DNA from 2 places in the Paenibacillus sp. FSL E2-0190 genome. Region 2 is predicted to be linked to the other one. Evidence: riboswitches for the same ligand, from Rfam matches in the RefSeq annotation. Region 2 holds a riboswitch; the other holds the start of a gene.
What was found. Region 2 has a riboswitch for glycine ahead of gcvT (glycine cleavage system aminomethyltransferase GcvT). Riboswitches for the same ligand answer to the same signal wherever they lie in the genome.
Positions count from the first base shown of each region.

Region 1: another riboswitch for glycine. It lies ahead of NST25_RS30365 (amino acid permease); the one in region 2 lies ahead of gcvT (glycine cleavage system aminomethyltransferase GcvT).

Region 1 covers NZ_CP150306.1:6,900,828-6,909,628, forward strand. The annotation lists gene NST25_RS30345 (DUF4179 domain-containing protein) at 1-501, shown strand, start outside; gene NST25_RS30350 (DUF5643 domain-containing protein) at 525-1,430, shown strand; gene NST25_RS30355 (HAMP domain-containing sensor histidine kinase) at 1,535-2,752, opposite strand; gene NST25_RS30360 (metallophosphoesterase) at 2,935-4,086, shown strand; gene NST25_RS30365 (amino acid permease) at 4,252-5,664, opposite strand; glycine riboswitch at 5,812-5,894, opposite strand; gene NST25_RS30370 (ABC transporter permease subunit) at 6,246-7,184, shown strand; gene NST25_RS30375 (carbohydrate ABC transporter permease) at 7,197-8,081, shown strand; gene NST25_RS30380 (DUF3502 domain-containing protein) at 8,153-8,801, shown strand, end outside.
Region 2 covers NZ_CP150306.1:6,453,588-6,462,388, forward strand. The annotation lists gene uvrA (excinuclease ABC subunit UvrA) at 1-1,825, opposite strand, end outside; gene uvrB (excinuclease ABC subunit UvrB) at 2,419-4,410, opposite strand; gene NST25_RS28480 (flagellar motor protein) at 4,590-5,372, shown strand; gene NST25_RS28485 (flagellar motor protein MotB) at 5,369-6,199, shown strand; gene gcvH (glycine cleavage system protein GcvH) at 6,628-7,020, opposite strand; glycine riboswitch at 7,247-7,345, shown strand; gene gcvT (glycine cleavage system aminomethyltransferase GcvT) at 7,532-8,644, shown strand; gene gcvPA (aminomethyl-transferring glycine dehydrogenase subunit GcvPA) at 8,751-8,801, shown strand, end outside.

The DNA.
Region 1 (8,801 bases), 450 kb from region 2:
CCTTTTCCTGATCGATTTGTATTGACTGTAACCCTTGGCTTAAACGGTATGGATGAACCGTTTGTTCTCCAAATTCCTGCGCGGAAGGCTACGATTAATAAAATTTCCACACCTGACATACGCGCACAAGTTGGAGGATGGAGTTTGATCCTGAAAAAGCTGGAATATAGTCCATTAACGACACGCCTGTCGCTCATGCTGGAACAGGATACAGACGAAGATCATACAGCATTGAGTTTAGTGGGCTTTGAAGTAAAGGATCAACAAGGACAGGTGCTGAAAGATATTTCACAGAAAGTCCTCTCGACTTCCAATAGGTCACTTAATGTCGATTTGCTTACTGAGCCATTTGAGAAACACCCTAATATGCTCACAATCCGTGGCTATCTTTATGAGTTTGAGAACCCACAAAGTAAGAATGGAGCATTTAAAACAGACAGTTCTGGAAACCCAGTGAAGCATTATATTGACGGTCTAGAGATAAACGTGCTAGTTAAATAAAAATTAAGGAGCTTGATAATATCATGAAAAAAATGACTAAGAAGATGTCTGTAATTTTAAGTGCTGCTGTATGCCTAGGAGCGTTGGGAATGCCAGCTTTAACCCAAGCATCCAGTGCTCAACCCGCTGTTGAAGCTTCCCTGAATACAACAAAAGTGGCCGATTCACACGATCAGCTTACTTTAAAGGGCAGTGCGCAGTTTGATGGTAACTATATTAAGATCGACCTGAGCCGTGAGGGATCGCTATTTTCAGGAATGCTCGCAGGAGTAACTTTAAATGATAAAGGTGAGCCCTATCTTGCAGAAGGTACTATTGTGGGAATTGACGCTAAGCTCACTCAACCAGGAGGCATTGATTTAAAAACACCACGCTGGATCAGTGACGGTGATGCCAACAAGGCGGTTGTTGTATTGCAGACCGGATGGTTAACTGAGCAACAAAAGGCAAACCTGGCTTCCTCTGAATTGAGTATCCATGTGAAGCTTAACGGAATCGATGAACCGTATGTACTTAAATTTTCTCTCAAGCAAGCAGGATTAGTGCGTAACATTCAGCTGCCTGCTATAAAGAAAGACAACCAATTTAAAATCAAAACCACCCGTGTTGCTGCAGGAGAGACTTCTGTGCGTATCGCTTTAGCGGTTAAAGGGGTTGCCACCCAAGCACAGGCTTTAGGATATGACATTTATGATAATCTGGGAAATGAATTAGAATTTATTGCAAGGGATTCTGTTGCAGCAACTCAAAATACGGTTTCTGAAGATTTATTGTTCGAAGCACCTAGCTCAGCGGCAGAATATCTGATTATCAGACCGTATCAAGCCGTATTTGAAAAAGGCAACACCGGGGCTTATAAAGTAGATGCCAAAGGCAATGTAGTTAAAAATTACAACAAGCAATTGGAGATTAAAATCCCTCTGAAGTAACCTTTAGCGCAGCAAATATAAACATATTTACTAGGAAAGGGGATTACCTCTCCGGCCGAAGGCTTGAGGTAATCCCCTTCTTTCAATGGAAAGAATGTTCCGTTTTACTGGTCATTTATAGCTAAAAAGCGGATAGTAGCTGTTGTCCCCTTACCTACAGAACTACTATAATAAATTTCGCCGCCGTACTTTTCTACGATATTAAAGCAAATCATTAATCCTAGACCTGTTCCATTACTTTTTAATGAATAAAAAGGAGTCCCTAGCGACTTAACCTCAGCTTCCGACATCCCGCTTCCTTCATCAATGATTGTTATCTCAATAAAATTATTGTTCCTATTCGCCATAATAGAGACAGATTTACCAACATCCGAAGCCTCTAAAGCATTTTTTATTATATTAATAAGCAGCTGCTTAAATTCAATTTTATTAATAGAGATCATGCAGTCTTCTTCTACATAGGTAACAATTTGATTATCAGATAACATTGCGTAGGAATGGAGCAATCCTGTGACACTTTCAATAACATCCTTCACATCTACTTTTTCTAGTTTTTGTTCTCCATTTGGCTTTGAAAGGGTTAGAAATTGCGAGATAATCTGTTCTACTGTGTTCAATTCATCAATCATTAATTTAAATTTTCTTTTCATAGGATCATCAAATGAAGGATCCTCATCAAAAAACTGCAAAAAACCTCTAACCACTGTCACTGGATTTCTAATTTCATGCGCAACGGCAGCTGTTAATTGTCCAACCATCTTTAAACGCTCAGATTGCTGTAATTGTTCATAATAAAGCTGCTGTTTTTTCATCCGTTTAAATGATATTTGAAAAATGAAAAATAATAACACTTGAACCGCTATTATATTAATGAAATTCCCTAGAATATCATAATGTAAATATGTATATAGATCCCCTCTATCAATCAAGAGGATATAGCCAAATGTAATTACCATCAGTATTCCATTTATAATGAAGGAAAAATAAAACAATTTTAAATCAAAAAATAGAATAGAGAGTGCAGGAATAAGACAAATGAGGATATAGGTAGTCCAAGTTTGAGGATATAAAAAGAATAGCGTATAAAAATACGCAAATCCAAATAGAATGATAATCTTTCTAAAAGTATGTGTCTCATGCTTAGGGTAAATCCATAAACAAACCGTTAGAAACGCCACACATAAAAAATGAATGATATAACCAAAATCAATTCCATCTAACTCTAGAGTAGATAGTATTAATCCAGACATCATAAGAACGATGATCATTAACATTAATATGTAATAGGTTTTTCGATTCACCCGACTGTAGAACTCTCTCATGAATTCACCACTTTTAAATTGATTGTCGAAATAAGAATTATATCAGCTGAAATAGTAATAAACAATAACTGAAAAAACCAGTAAACTCAATACCCCATTTAATTTCTGAAACTAGTAATTATTGCTATAATTAATGTATTCACTTTAGTTCTGATATCTAAAGCATTAGGATGGTGTACCCTATGGTATTTGCATTTTTATTTATATTCGCTATGTACGCGGCAACTAACTATTACATTGCGAGAAAGATTTTTAAATGGTTACAACATATATTTTCACATATAAACGGGATCATATATGGAGTCATCTACAGCTTATGTGCGTTATCAATCATTATTAATTTACTATTGTCTTCTTCAGCTATGACGACCAATTCAAATATTGTTAATTTTATTGGTCAATTCGGGGACTATTGGATGGGTATCTACTTCTATTTGTTCTTGCTTTTGATCCTTTCAGATGTAATCTTACTAATTAGTAAATGGATCAAGGTCCTCCCTTCTCCTATACCAGCACGTGTTATTTTTCATACAAGGTCCATAGTATTAATTCTAGTCATAGGATTGGTGTCCTATGGGATTTATAATGCAAATCATTTAAAAGAAGTCACCTATCCGCTCCAAATACATAAAAACACTTCATTAGATCAGTTAAATATCGTCCTGATCAGCGACTTACATTTAGGCTACGTAAATGATGTAAAGTTTATTGAAGACGTTGTTGATCGTATTAATGGACTACAGCCGGATATAGTGTTGATGACAGGAGATATATTTAATGGTAACTACTATGCGCTCTCTAACCCTTCCAAAGGAATAGAGTTATTAAGTACTATTCAGTCAACCTATGGAGTTTATGCTTGTTTAGGTAACCATGATGCAGGACGCTCATACGATGAGATCGTGAACTTTATAGATAAGAGTAATATCAAACTTCTAAATGATGAGCATGTCGTTATTGATAATCAATTCGTTGTTGTTGGCAGAAGGGATTCATCACCGATTGGTAATCAAGGGAACCCTCGAGCAATTACTTCAGAAGTGATGAGTGACATTGATACAAATATGCCCGTTATCGTAATGGATCATCAACCAACCAATAGGATTGAATACGCAGATGACGTTGATTTGATACTTAGCGGACATACGCATCAAGGACAAGTATTCCCTGCAAATCTGATCACCAATGCTATGTTTACAGTAGATTATGGCCACTATCAGAAGAATCCTAACAGCCCTCACGTCATCGTTACATCTGGTGCAGGGACTTGGGGACCGCCATTACGAATTGGCACGAATAGTGAGATAGCACAAATCAAAGTTGATTTTAAATAGACGATAATTTTAGACTGATTAAAAAACATGGAAGAATATCCCGATAGCATACACAAGTTCGAAAAAGAGCATCGACCACATTAATGAGAAAATCCACCACCGTATGCGGTGGTGGATTTCTATGTCTGCCTATCCAACTGTAATATCAGCAAGCACCCTCATCGACTAATCATGCCGGATCTCCGTGTTAGTCCGAATACCTTCGAGACGTGCTCTTGGATCAGGCGTTATTCTTTCCCTCTTTCTTCTATTTATCGAATACAAAACAAATAATAATATAAACCATAAAGGCGTCAACAATAAGGCCGGACGAGTTTCATCAGCAAATAGCATAATTATGAGTATGATTGCAAACAAAGCTAGAACAACATAATTCACAAAGGGTGTAAACGGTGCTTTGAATTTTGATTTGGCCTGCAATTCCGGCTTCGTCTTTTTATATCGCAAATGGCAAATTAGAACGACGCCCCAAACCCAGATGAAACAAATGGCACTAATTGTTGTCACGATGCCAAAAGCCGTCTCCGGAATCAGCTTACTCAACAAAGCGCCTACAGATAAGACAAGCGTGGATATGAATAAAGCATTACTTGGTACATGATTTTTATTAAGCTTTGCAAAGTTGGCTGGAGCCTGGTCATTTCTGCTTAGATTGTATAGAATCCGGCTTGTTGAGAACATCCCGCTATTACAAGCGGACGCAGCTGAAGTTAATACAACGAAGTTAATAACCCCCGCGGCAATCGGAATCCCCACTAAACTAAATGTTTTAACAAAAGGACTTTCTGCCGGGTTTAGTTCTGTCCAAGCGTTGATGCATAATAAGGCAATAATAGCACCCACGTAGAAAAATAGAATTCGTAAAGGTATTTTATTAATCGCCGATGGGATAGTTTTTTCTGGATTGGAGGTCTCTGCTGCCGATACGCCTACCAATTCCACACCCACAAAAGCAAACACAACCATTTGAAATGAAAGCAGGAACCCTGAAATCCCGTTTGGAAATACTCCCCCATGTGCCCAAATATTACTGAGCGCAACCGTTCCGGTAGTTGTTTTGAATCCAATCACCAGTAAGACTACCCCGATAGCAATCAATGCGAGAATAGTGATTACCTTAATTAAAGCAAACCAAAATTCCAATTCGCCAAAGCTTTTTACCGTTAATAAATTGAGCCCTAATAAAATAATCAAACAAATGACTGCGGGTATCCATTGCGGGATATCAAACCAATATTGTACATAGACCCCAACAGCTATAATATCGGCCATAGCCGTCATGATCCAACAAAACCAATAGGTCCATCCAGTTACAAACGCCGCCCGCGGTCCAAGATAGTCTTCGGCAATGTCTGTAAAAGATTGATAACCTGCTTTAGACAACAGAAGTTCTCCTAATGCCCTCATCACAAAAAAAATAGCGATACCCACGATTAAATAAGCAAAAATGATGGATGGTCCTGCCAGTTGTATAGCTTTACCTGATCCTAAAAATAATCCGGTACCGATGGTTCCACCAATCGCAATGAGCTGAACATGCCGATTCTCTAAATCTCTCTTTAATTCTTGTGCTGCCATTTCAAACTCCCCCTTATGTGAAAAAATGTACAAGTAAAAATGATAACAAAAAAGAGATTGGATACGCTCCAATCTCTTAGGTCTAAGAATAATAAATAAAATACATTCCTTTACTCTGACGATGATCAGAATAACAAATGAATTATCTAGTACTCTTCTGTCCTTTTGCCTGAGATTGTGAACCCTTCGGCGCCGGGGGAATCCCCCACGGTCTCTCCAGAAGCTGCTCCTGCTATAGTGTGATCCATAGCAATCATAGCTTGCGAATTATTTAATTGTTATGCCGCTAACTTCATTTTTAATATTTTTCAATACTAATCATTGTCAAATATTTTGTCAATAACATTAATTACCGCTGGATTTAAACACATAATACGGATTTTTAATAAAAATGCGAGAAATTAATAGCCTAAACGAGGGTAAAATGCTCGTTTTTAAAAGCTTCTCCTCTAATTGCGATTTACTTTAAGACCCAAAAGATTACTATTTGGAGTACGTATTTCATTTAGCTTTTGAAAGCGTTTTATTAGAGGAGTACAGGCAGCTTGTTATGCATGGCAACTAAGTGAGGGGGAATTTATTTGAGACAAAAAACAAGCAATAGGTTTATGAGCGCACTCAAAAAAGACGGGCTTCTTTATATGATGGCACTGCCCGGCATATTAGCGCTGTTGGCCTTTTCCTACTTGCCAATGGCAGGGTCGATTTTAGTGTTTAAGGAATATCGCTTTGACGGAGGTATTTTTAACAGCCCATGGGCAGATCCCATCTTTAAAAACTTTCAATTTTTCTTTAACAATTTTGATACTGCAATGCGGGCGACATTTAATACGATAATGTTCAATATTTTATTTTTTGTATTTGGCACCATCTTCGCGGTAGCGATTGCTATTATGCTCAATGAAATTTCTAGTCGCCGATTCGTCAAAGTTAATCAAAGCATTATGTTTTTTCCGTTTTTTATGTCTTGGATGGTTATTGGCTCCATTCTAAATGCAATTTTGAATAATGAAACAGGCTTTCTAAATCAGATTATTAAAAGCATCACCGGTTCAACTTATGATTTTTATGCTACGCCGTGGATTTGGATTCCGATTCTGGTCATTGTGGTGATTTGGCAAAGTACAGGTTATAACTCCATTATTTATTTTGGTGTGTTGACTGGCTTTGATTCCTCCATGTATGAAGCCGCCGAGGTAGATGGCGCCAGTAAACTTCAGCAAATTTTTAAAATTACAATTCCTATGCTTAAACCGACCATCATTATTTTGTTTCTATTATCGGTCGGCAATATGCTGCGCGGTAACCTAAATATGATTATCGGCTTGACGAATATGAACCCGATTTTGTTACCCTTCACGGATCTGATCGATGTATTTGTTTATCGCAGCGGCGTAAGAAATGGTGAGATGGCGTTTGCGTCGGCGATTTCGTTATATCAATCTGTTTTTGGCTTCTTCCTTGTTATTATCGCTAACAAGATTACAAGCTGGTACGACAAAGATTCTACATTATTTTAAGGGGGTGTCTATTTGAAACGATCAAATGCTGATAAGTTAACTAATATAGCCTTTTATGTCTGCTCAGCAATATTTGCACTATTCTGCTTGTTCCCGATTGTTTTAGCGATTTCCGGTTCACTGTCTGATGAAATGGCGATCACTATGCAAGGTTTTTCGATTATTCCACGTCATTTCTCATTGGATACTTACCGTTATGTATTTTCCAATCTTGATTTTATGATCTTAAAAGCCTACAAGATAACATTGTTTACGACAATATTTGGCACACTACTATCGGTGTCGATAACAGCATGCTTTGCCTACGTCATTTCCGTAAAAGATTTTAAGCACCGTAATAAACTGGCGTTCTTCGCTTACTTTACTCTGCTGTTTAACAGCGGTATGTTGCCGTGGTATTTAGTGACCACACAATTTTTCGGCCTGAAGGATTCGTTGGCAGCATTGATTTTGCCTTATTCAATAAATGTATTCAATATGTATCTGCTACGTAATTTCTTCAAGTCCATCCCACATGAATTGCTGGAAAGTGCACAAATTGACGGCGCTGGTCATGGGCGGATTTTTATGCAAATGATGCTGCCGTTAGCCAAACCGGGGCTTGTTACGATCTCATTATTTTATGCACTGCAATATTGGAATGACTTCTATTTACCATTAATGCTCAATAATAATCCCGAGCTATATACGATGCAATACATCTTGTACAAAATGATGGCCAATATTCAATACCTTGCAGCCAATCCAAGTGGCACCATGGCAGGCCATGTTATTCTGCCCTCGCAAACGATTAAGATGGCAATTACCTGTATTGCGATTGGTCCGATTATCTTGCTGTATCCCTTTGTACAAAAGTACTTTGTTAAGGGCGTTACTGTTGGCGCTGTAAAAGGATAATAAGAAAAAACAATAGTAGTTAGGCCTATTTGAATTTAGTAGGCTAAATATAAATTTGGGAGAGTGTTCTTATGGGCAAATCGAGAAAAGGGTTCACCTTACTGCTTGCATCTTTACTGCTGGCGGGACTTTTAAGCGGATGCGGCGGCAAGTCGCAAGGGGACGAAGCTGGTAGCAACAATAACAATAATGGCAGTGGCGATCAGCCGACCAAAGCAACGTTAGTGCTTTACGGGGAGCAGTCAAAACGTATGGCTGATTTTGCGAAAAATGAGTTTCATGACAAGGTTCTGCAAGCGATTAACGTCGATGTAAGTATTCAATATTTACCGTGGACCGAGTATGCAACTGGTAAAACCGAGCTAATGCTATCATCCGGCGAAAAATTCGCCACATATACCGATACTGCATTTATGGCAAAATCCGTTGCCAAGGGCTATTACGCTGATTTGACTGAAGCTGCTGAAAAATATGCTGGCGATTTAAAAAAGAATACGGGCGGCGATGAAGCGTTTGACATCTGGAAGGTCAACGGAAAGCAATATGCATTACCTTTCGGCAATAAACCAAATGCTGGAGAAAATTATGTGATTATTGCACGAGAGGATCTGCTGCAAGAAGTCGGTATGACCGATTTGAAAACCGTTGAGGATGTTGAGCAATTTTACAAATTGGCAAAGCAAAAATATCCTGATATGATTGGCTCAGGACGCGGCTGGA
Region 2 (8,801 bases):
CATCGGTAGGACGGCGTTTAGCAGTAACCGGAATAAATTTACGTCCGCTTAAATATTCACCCGTTAATGAATTCGGATCTTTCATAATCTCTTCTGGCGTCCCTTGAGCCATAACTTGTCCACCATGAATACCTGCGCCCGGACCAATATCAATAATGTAATCCGCTGCCATCATCGTGTCTTCGTCATGCTCTACAACAATCAGCGTATTGCCTAAATCACGCATATGCGCAAGCGTAGAGATCAGGCGATCATTATCTCGTTGATGCAAACCAATACTTGGCTCATCCAGAATGTACAATACACCCATGAGACTTGAACCGATCTGAGTAGCCAACCGAATACGCTGCGCCTCACCACCGGAAAGCGAACCCGCTGCACGGCTAAGCGTCAAATAATCCAAGCCTACATTCACAAGGAATCCAAGCCGATTGCAGATCTCTTTTAAAATGAGATTGGCGATGGCTGTTTCTTTTTCGCTCAATTTTATCTCTTCAAACCAATGCTGACAGTCTCCTATTGAAAGGTCCGTAACATCAGAAATATTATGATCATTGATAGTCACAGCTAATATTTCTTTTTTCAGACGTTTACCTTTACATACATGACATGGCTTAGCACTCATAAATCCTTCGATAAATTCACGAATACCATCCGAAGCAGTTTCACGGTAACGCCGCTCGAGGTTAGGTATAATCCCTTCAAAAGCAACCATCGCATCTTTCTTTTGACCGAAATCATTTTCATAACGGAAGCGAACCTTCTCACTGCCTGTACCATTCAGTAATTTATTCATATGATCAGGTGTCAGACTGCTTACCGGAACGTTCTGAGGAATTTTAAAGTGTTCACAAACCGACTTCAGAAATTGCGGATAGTAATTAGAAGTACTTCCAGTCCAAGCTAAAAAAGCACCTTCTTCAATGGATTTCTCAGCATCAGGAATAAGCAGGTCTGGATCGACCACCATCTTCATGCCAAGTCCATCGCACTCTGTACAAGCTCCAAACGGACTGTTGAAAGAGAACATCCGTGGTGCCAACTCTTCAATACTAAAACCACAAATTGGACAAGCAAAGTTAGAGCTGAAAAGCAGCTCTTCCTGGCCGATGATATCAACAAGGATTTTACCGCCCGAAAGCTTAAGCGCCGTCTCCAGTGAATCCGTCAGCCGGGTCTCCACATCGTCTTTAACAACGATCCGGTCTACCACAACTTCTATTGTATGTTTTTTATTCTTTTCTAGTTCAATATCCTCTGACAGATCTCTTAGCTCCCCGTCCACACGCACACGTACGAAGCCTTGCTTAGAGATATCTGTGAAAAGTCCTTTATGCTCACCTTTACGTCCTGAAATGATTGGCGCCAGGATCTGTAACCGAGTTTTCTCTGGATACTGCATAATCCGGTCTACCATCTGTTCAACGGTCTGGGAGGTAATCTCAATGCCATGCTCTGGGCAATGGGGATGACCAATACGTGCAAAGAGCAGCCGCAAATAGTCATAAATCTCCGTAACTGTACCTACCGTGGAGCGTGGGTTCCGGCTTGTTGTCTTCTGATCTATAGATATCGCCGGGGACAAACCATCAATCGAATCCACATCTGGTTTCTCCATTTGTCCCAAAAACTGACGTGCATAAGCCGACAAAGATTCAACATAACGCCGTTGTCCTTCAGCATAAATCGTATCAAATGCAAGCGATGATTTACCTGAGCCGCTAAGTCCCGTCAGCACGACGAAACGGTCACGTGGAATCGTCACATCGATGTTTTTGAGATTGTGCGCCCTCGCGCCTTTAATTACAATATTTTCGTTCGCCAACGGAACCTCTCCTTTAAAAAAAAATATTTCAACTTTATTTCAAAATATTCTCAAAGCCTCTTCAAAGCCCTTTCAAAGCCTTTCGATCCCTCCCAAACCCTCCCTTCCAAGGGAGGGCCCCAAGGGTTGCACCCTCTGGACACCCGCATTTTCTGGAGAAGGAGTATGGTGGGAGGTAACTTAGTGACTACGACGCTCGGAGCGCTTATCCCTGCGGGACCGCTTGGACATTCTCGCACTACCTAAAAGCAGGTACAAGCAACTGTCATAGACGTTGCATGGTGCTGTCCCTGCGGGATACGCATAAGTGCCAAGTTCATTGCATGGTGCTGTCCCTGCGGGATACGCATAAGTCCAAGTTCATTGCATGGTGCTGTCCCTGTGGGATACGCATAAGTGCCAAGTTCATTGCATGGTGCTGTCCCTGTGGGATACGCATAAGTGCCAAGTTCATTTCGGGCACTGTCCCTGCGGATACGCATAAGTGCGATAAACATCGCGGGATACGCGACCCTCTATTGATTCAAAAAGAACGGTCTAGGACAGCACCGTTCAATACCTATTTTAAATATCGGTGATGCATTAATGGTTTGTTACTCAGCCCGAAGCTCCAGCAATGCGTCGCGTAGTTCTGCCGCGCGTTCGAATTGCAGGTTCTTGGCAGCGTCCTTCATTTCAGCTTCCAGACGCTGGATCAGACTTTGTTTTTCTTTCTTATTCATCTTGCCACCAACACCTGTGAGATAATCAGCTTTAGACTCAGCAACCTTCGTTGCCTCGATGATGTCACGCACTTTTTTATTAATAGTGGTTGGGGTGATGCCATGTTTCTCATTATGGGCAATCTGAATGGCGCGACGGCGCGATGTTTCGCTCATCGCCTTCTCCATCGAATCAGTGATCCGATCACCATACATGATTACACGACCCTCAGAGTTACGAGCCGCACGGCCAATCGTCTGAATTAGTGAACGTTCGGAACGAAGGAACCCTTCTTTGTCGGCATCGAGAATTGCAACTAAAGATACCTCCGGTAAGTCGAGACCCTCTCTCAGGAGGTTAATCCCTACCAGCACATGGAACGTACCGAGACGAAGATCCCGCAAGATCGCCATCCGTTCCAGCGTCTTGATGTCAGAGTGCATATAACGAACCTTAATCCCGATTTCCTTAAAGTAGTCTGTCAGATCCTCCGACATCTTCTTCGTCAAAGTGGTAACGAGTACACGTTCATCGCGTTCAACCCGGTCACGGATTTCGCTAATCAGATCATCAATCTGACCTTCTGTAGGACGGACCTCGATGATTGGATCCAATAGACCAGTCGGACGGATAATCTGCTGCACCATAGTTTCGCAGTGTTCCATTTCATAAGGTCCAGGTGTCGCGGAAACGTAAATGATCTGGTTTACTTTATCTTCGAACTCTTCGAACTGAAGCGGACGGTTATCCAGTGCAGAAGGCAGACGGAAACCATGCTCTACCAACACTGTTTTACGCGCCCGGTCACCGTTATACATCGCCCGAATTTGCGGAAGGGTAACATGGGATTCATCTACGACGATTAACATATCATCAGGAAAATAATCCATTAACGTATATGGAGTTGCTCCCGGTTCCCTGAAGGTTAGCGGCCCGGAATAGTTCTCGATCCCCGAACAGAAACCCACTTCCTTCATCATTTCAATGTCGTAACGTGTCCGTTGTTCCAAACGTTGCGCTTCCAGAAGCTTGCCTGCGTCACGAAGCACGGTCAGCCGCTCTTCCAGCTCCCGTTCAATATTGACTATTGCTACACGCATCGTTTCTTCCTTGGTAACAAAGTGAGAAGCCGGAAAAATGGCGACATGATCGCGTTCACCGATCAATTCGCCCGTTAAAACATCTATTTCAGTGATCCGCTCAATCTCATCCCCAAACAATTCAACACGAATCGCATGTTCACCCTGAGAGGCCGGGAAGATCTCAACCACATCACCACGTACACGGAATGTTCCGCGTACAAAATTGATATCATTGCGCTGGTATTGAATATCCACCAGTCTGCTCAGAATCTCATTGCGCGGTTTCTCCATCCCAACCCGCAAGGACAACAGCAAGCTTCCGTATTCCATTGGTGAACCGAGACCGTAAATACAAGACACACTCGCTACAATAATAACGTCACGCCGTTCGAACAAGGAGCTTGTCGCGGAGTGGCGAAGTTTATCAATCTCTTCGTTAATACTGGAATCTTTCTCAATATAAGTATCGGAGGAGGGAATATACGCCTCTGGTTGGTAATAGTCGTAGTAGCTGACGAAATAGTCTACCGAATTATTCGGGAAAAACTCCTTAAACTCACTTGCCAGCTGGGCAGCGAGTGTCTTGTTATGCGCAATAACCAGCGTGGGGCGATTTAATTTGGAAATAACTTGCGCGACAGTAAAGGTCTTCCCTGTACCTGTCGCTCCCAGCAGCGTCTGGTGCTTCTTACCCTGCCGGATGCCTTGTAGTAATTCATCTATGGCATGAGGCTGATCGCCCTGGGGTGTATACTCGGACTCCAATTCAAAAGTCTTCGTACTGACGACAATATCACTCATTTGCCCGTCTCCCCTCTATCGTCTAAACTAGATTAATATATTATAATTGTTGTCTGAATCTTCTCTCTCCATACGATAGTAAAAAATATGGAAGATAAGAATATGTGTTCCCGTTCATTATACAGTGTTGCTTAGATCGATGCAAACCATAATACACAGAAATGTTAGGAGCTTGAAGCATGGATATTACCGCAATAATCGGCCTAGTGGCCGGACTGGCTGCGCTAATCGGCGGCTACCTCTGGGAAGGCGGAAGCCTTTCCGGACTGCTGCAGCTTAATGCAGCTTTGATTGTATTTGGAGGTACGATTGCTGCCGTAATGATCAGCTTCCCGGCAGCTAAGCTACGCTCCATTCCCGCCGCTCTGCGCATGGCTTTTGGCCGCAATCCTGAACGTGATGAAGAGAAAGCAGAAGAGCTTATCGCAATGGCCACAGTGGCCCGCCGCGGCGGCGTTTTAATGCTCGAAAAACAAGCGGAACTGCATCCTGATCCTTTTACACGCGAAGGACTGTTGCTTATCGTCGATGGCACTGACCCTGAGCAGGTAAGACAGATTTTGGAATTGGAAATGGATGCGAAAGAATTGAAGTATGAAAGCTACGCCAAGATTTTTGAAGCCGCTGGCGGATATGCTCCAACGATGGGGATCATCGGTACAGTTATGGGACTTATTAGGGTACTGGGCAACCTTACGGACCCATCAAATCTAGGTACCTCTATCGCAGTAGCGTTCACTGCAACACTGTACGGAGTAGCCATCGCTAATCTAATATTTTTACCCATTGCTTCCAAAATCAAATCCCGCAGCCAAAGTGAGCTGCATAGCATGGAGATGCTGCTAGTAGGCATTCTTTCTCTACAGAACGGGGATCATCCGCTGCTGGTGCGTAAAAAACTGAACTCCTTCATTTCAGACACCACCACAGATGACCGTGCAGAAGCAAGAGGTTTTATATGAGACAAAGAGACCGGCGCAAACGGCGGGTAGAGAATCGAGAAAGCCGTGATCGTTGGATGATTACTTACGCTGATCTAATTACACTTTTACTTATATTTTTCGTTATATTGTATGCGATGAGCAGCCTGGACACTGACAAATATAATATCGTTACCGGCTCTTTATCCCAGACTTTCAAGTCGAGCAGCACTGTTCTTGAAGGCGGGGATGGTATTTTAGATGCTGGAAAGACCCCTGACAACAAACCAGAGAGTACAGATGGGAATGCGAACGCAACTGCAAAACCAAATGACGGTTCTGATGAACAAACGGAGAATGAAACACCTTCAGCACGGGAGTTGGCTTTTCGAGAACAAGAGGCGAAGCTTGCTGAGTTAATGGGTGTGATCACCCACTATGTGGAGGAGAATAATCTCGGTGAACAAATATTTGTAGCCGACAAACCGCAGGGCATAGAAATCACGCTCAGCGACCGTTTTCTTTTTGATGTGGGTAAAGCAGATGTGAAGTCACCAGCCCTTCCTGCTCTTCAGCAGTTGTCTGGCTTATTCAAAGATATCGGAGCAACGATCAGCATTGAAGGACATACGGATAATACACCAGTGTCATCAGCTTCACGTTATAACGACAATTGGGAGCTATCGGGTGCTCGTGCGCTTTCTGTGCTGCGCTTTTTCTTAGATAATGAAGGACTGAACCCGGACACTTTTCAATATGCAGGTTATGCCGATACCCGACCAACAGCAGATAATACTACGGTAGCAGGCAAACAGAAAAATCGACGCGTAGAGATCATTGTACTTCGACAGCTTCAAGAGGTGGAATAAAATATAGTTGCTTGCGCTCAGAGCTAAGTTCGGCGGCAGGGGCCTTTGCAATTACCACATTGAGCTTACAAGGGGCTTCATCCAATTTAATTAGGGAAAACCTCCCTGATTATTCACCTATTATCGTATCCAATCGCGGAATGAGGGAATTTCCCCCTGATTATTACTCTTTTTAGTCTGAAATAGTGGTTTTACCGAGATGATTAGGGAGGAATTTCCTAAAACCCTAACTCTCACGCTATAATCGTCTAAAATGAGGGAGGTTTTCCCTAATTCCATACTCCACTAGACCCTCAAACCACTCGATTGGGTTTACGAATACTCGCACAATCCACATAAGAAACACAAACAGAAAGTCCCCGAATCACAGAAACTTGCTGCTAAAAATATCACACTTGATCAGACTATTTTCCGTCCCCGATTTCCAATTATTCAGCAACTAACGCGCTATAACCAGCTGCATCTAACAGACCTTTTACAGCATCAGCATACTCTCCATCAACTTCAATCTCAAAAATCCAACCCCCGCCATACGGCTGATCATTGATAAGCTCCGGACTAGCTTCTAATCCATCATTCACCTTGGTAACCGTCCCAGAGACGGGCGAATACAACTCCGATACCGTCTTAACGGATTCGATACTGCCTACGCTGTCACCGGCCGAAATGGTCGATCCTACCTCAGGAAACTCAACAAATACGATGTCGCCTAATAAATGCTGAGCATGGTCCGTAATCCCAACACGTACTACTCGCCCTTCTACTTGCTGTGCCCATTCATGCTCTTCGCTGTAAAGAAGGTTGTCTAATACTTCACTCATTTCAAGCCGCCTCATTTCCAATTTGGAGTTCTAAATTTAGTTATAGCCTAAGTTATCCCGGCTCACAATGTCAATATTACTAACAGGAAATTTAAATTTGTCATTTTTTCGACGTTTTCTTGTTGACAGCGCCCGACTATACCCGTTTAATGGAGACATACAAGAAGAAATGACGTTGTCGTCTTTTTATAGACAATAACCGTTTCTCGAAGAAATATAATTGCGGATGATGGCATAGGGAGAGACTGTCTCACTTGAAGACGGCGCCGAAGGAGTAAGCCCTAACAGGGGTGAATCTCTCAGGCAAAAGGACCTTTGTCGGACGTATCTCTGGAGAGCATCAGACGCAAGGCTAGATGCGTCAGATCACCAACGGGGAAACCTGCAAGCTAGTTACGGCAGGGTAACTCTCAGGTACAAAGGACAGAGCAGAAAGCGATTTGTGCATTTATGCATGATTGCTTCTGCCTGTCCTTTTTTCGTTTGTAATCAGATCAAGGGGAGTGACTACATGGATGCTTTGAGAAGAACACCTTTTTATGATCTCTATTCCGCTTTTGCGGAGTCCAGGTGCATTGACTTCGGTGGCTGGGAGCTGCCAGTACAGTTTACAGGTATCGTGAAAGAGCACGAAGCCGTTCGCCAGCAGGCTGGGCTGTTCGATGTCTCGCATATGGGTGAATTCATGGTGATTGGGAGCGGTGCAGAAGACTTTTTGCAAAAAATGACAACCAATGATGTCAGCCGCCTTACAGATGGTGCGGCGCAATATACGCTGCTCTGTTATCCAAATGGCGGAGTTGTCGACGACCTACTCGTGTATCGCCTAAGCGAAGGGCGTTATATGCTCGTCGTTAATGCCTCCAACATCGACAAAGACTTCCAGTGGCTGCAAGAGCATTTGACCTCTGAATTCGGCGAAGTCACGCTCACTAATGTCTCTGACGAGACGCTTTTGCTCGCCTTGCAGGGTCCTCTGGCAGAGACCATTCTCGCGGAAGTTACTGATGCTCCTATTTCAGCACTCAAGCCTTTCCATTTCATCGAACGCGCCACCGTTTGCGGTGTAGAGGTACTTATCTCCCGTACGGGTTATACCGGTGAAGATGGCTTCGAGATTTACGCTCCGCTGGAAGGTGCAGAAACGTTATGGAACGGACTGCTTGCAGCAGGCGCGCCCCACGGATTAACACCTGCTGGACTGGGTGCACGGGATACCCTGCGTTTTGAGGCGAAATTACCACTGTACGGTCAGGAGCTATCTGCTGACATCACCCCGCTGGAAGCAGGAGTACAGTTCTTCGTGAAGCTGGACAAAATAGACTTTATCGGACGCGATGCACTAATACAGCAAAAAGAAGCTGGCATTCCCCGTCGCCTTGTCGGCTTAGAAATGATTGATCGAGGCATTCCACGCTCCCATTATCCTGTCTGGGCAGATGGCGTTAAGATTGGTGAGGTCACAACCGGAACACAGTCTCCTACGCTGAAACGTAACCTGGGGTTGGCATTGCTTGATGCTGCTTACAGTGAAATAGGCACAGAGGTTTACGTGGAGATACGCGGTAAGCAGCTTAAGGCTGTAGTGATTAAGGCCCCTTTTTACAAGTATAAACGCCTTTAGCGTCCATATAAGGATGGTGAGCTTTTAAGCGAGAAATAGAAGGATAAAGTATAGCGTGAAAATTGTACTTTCTTATATTCTAAAAAAGCCAAGGAGTGAAACCTTAATGAAGCACCGTTATCTGCCCATGACAGAACTGGACCGCGTAGAGATGATG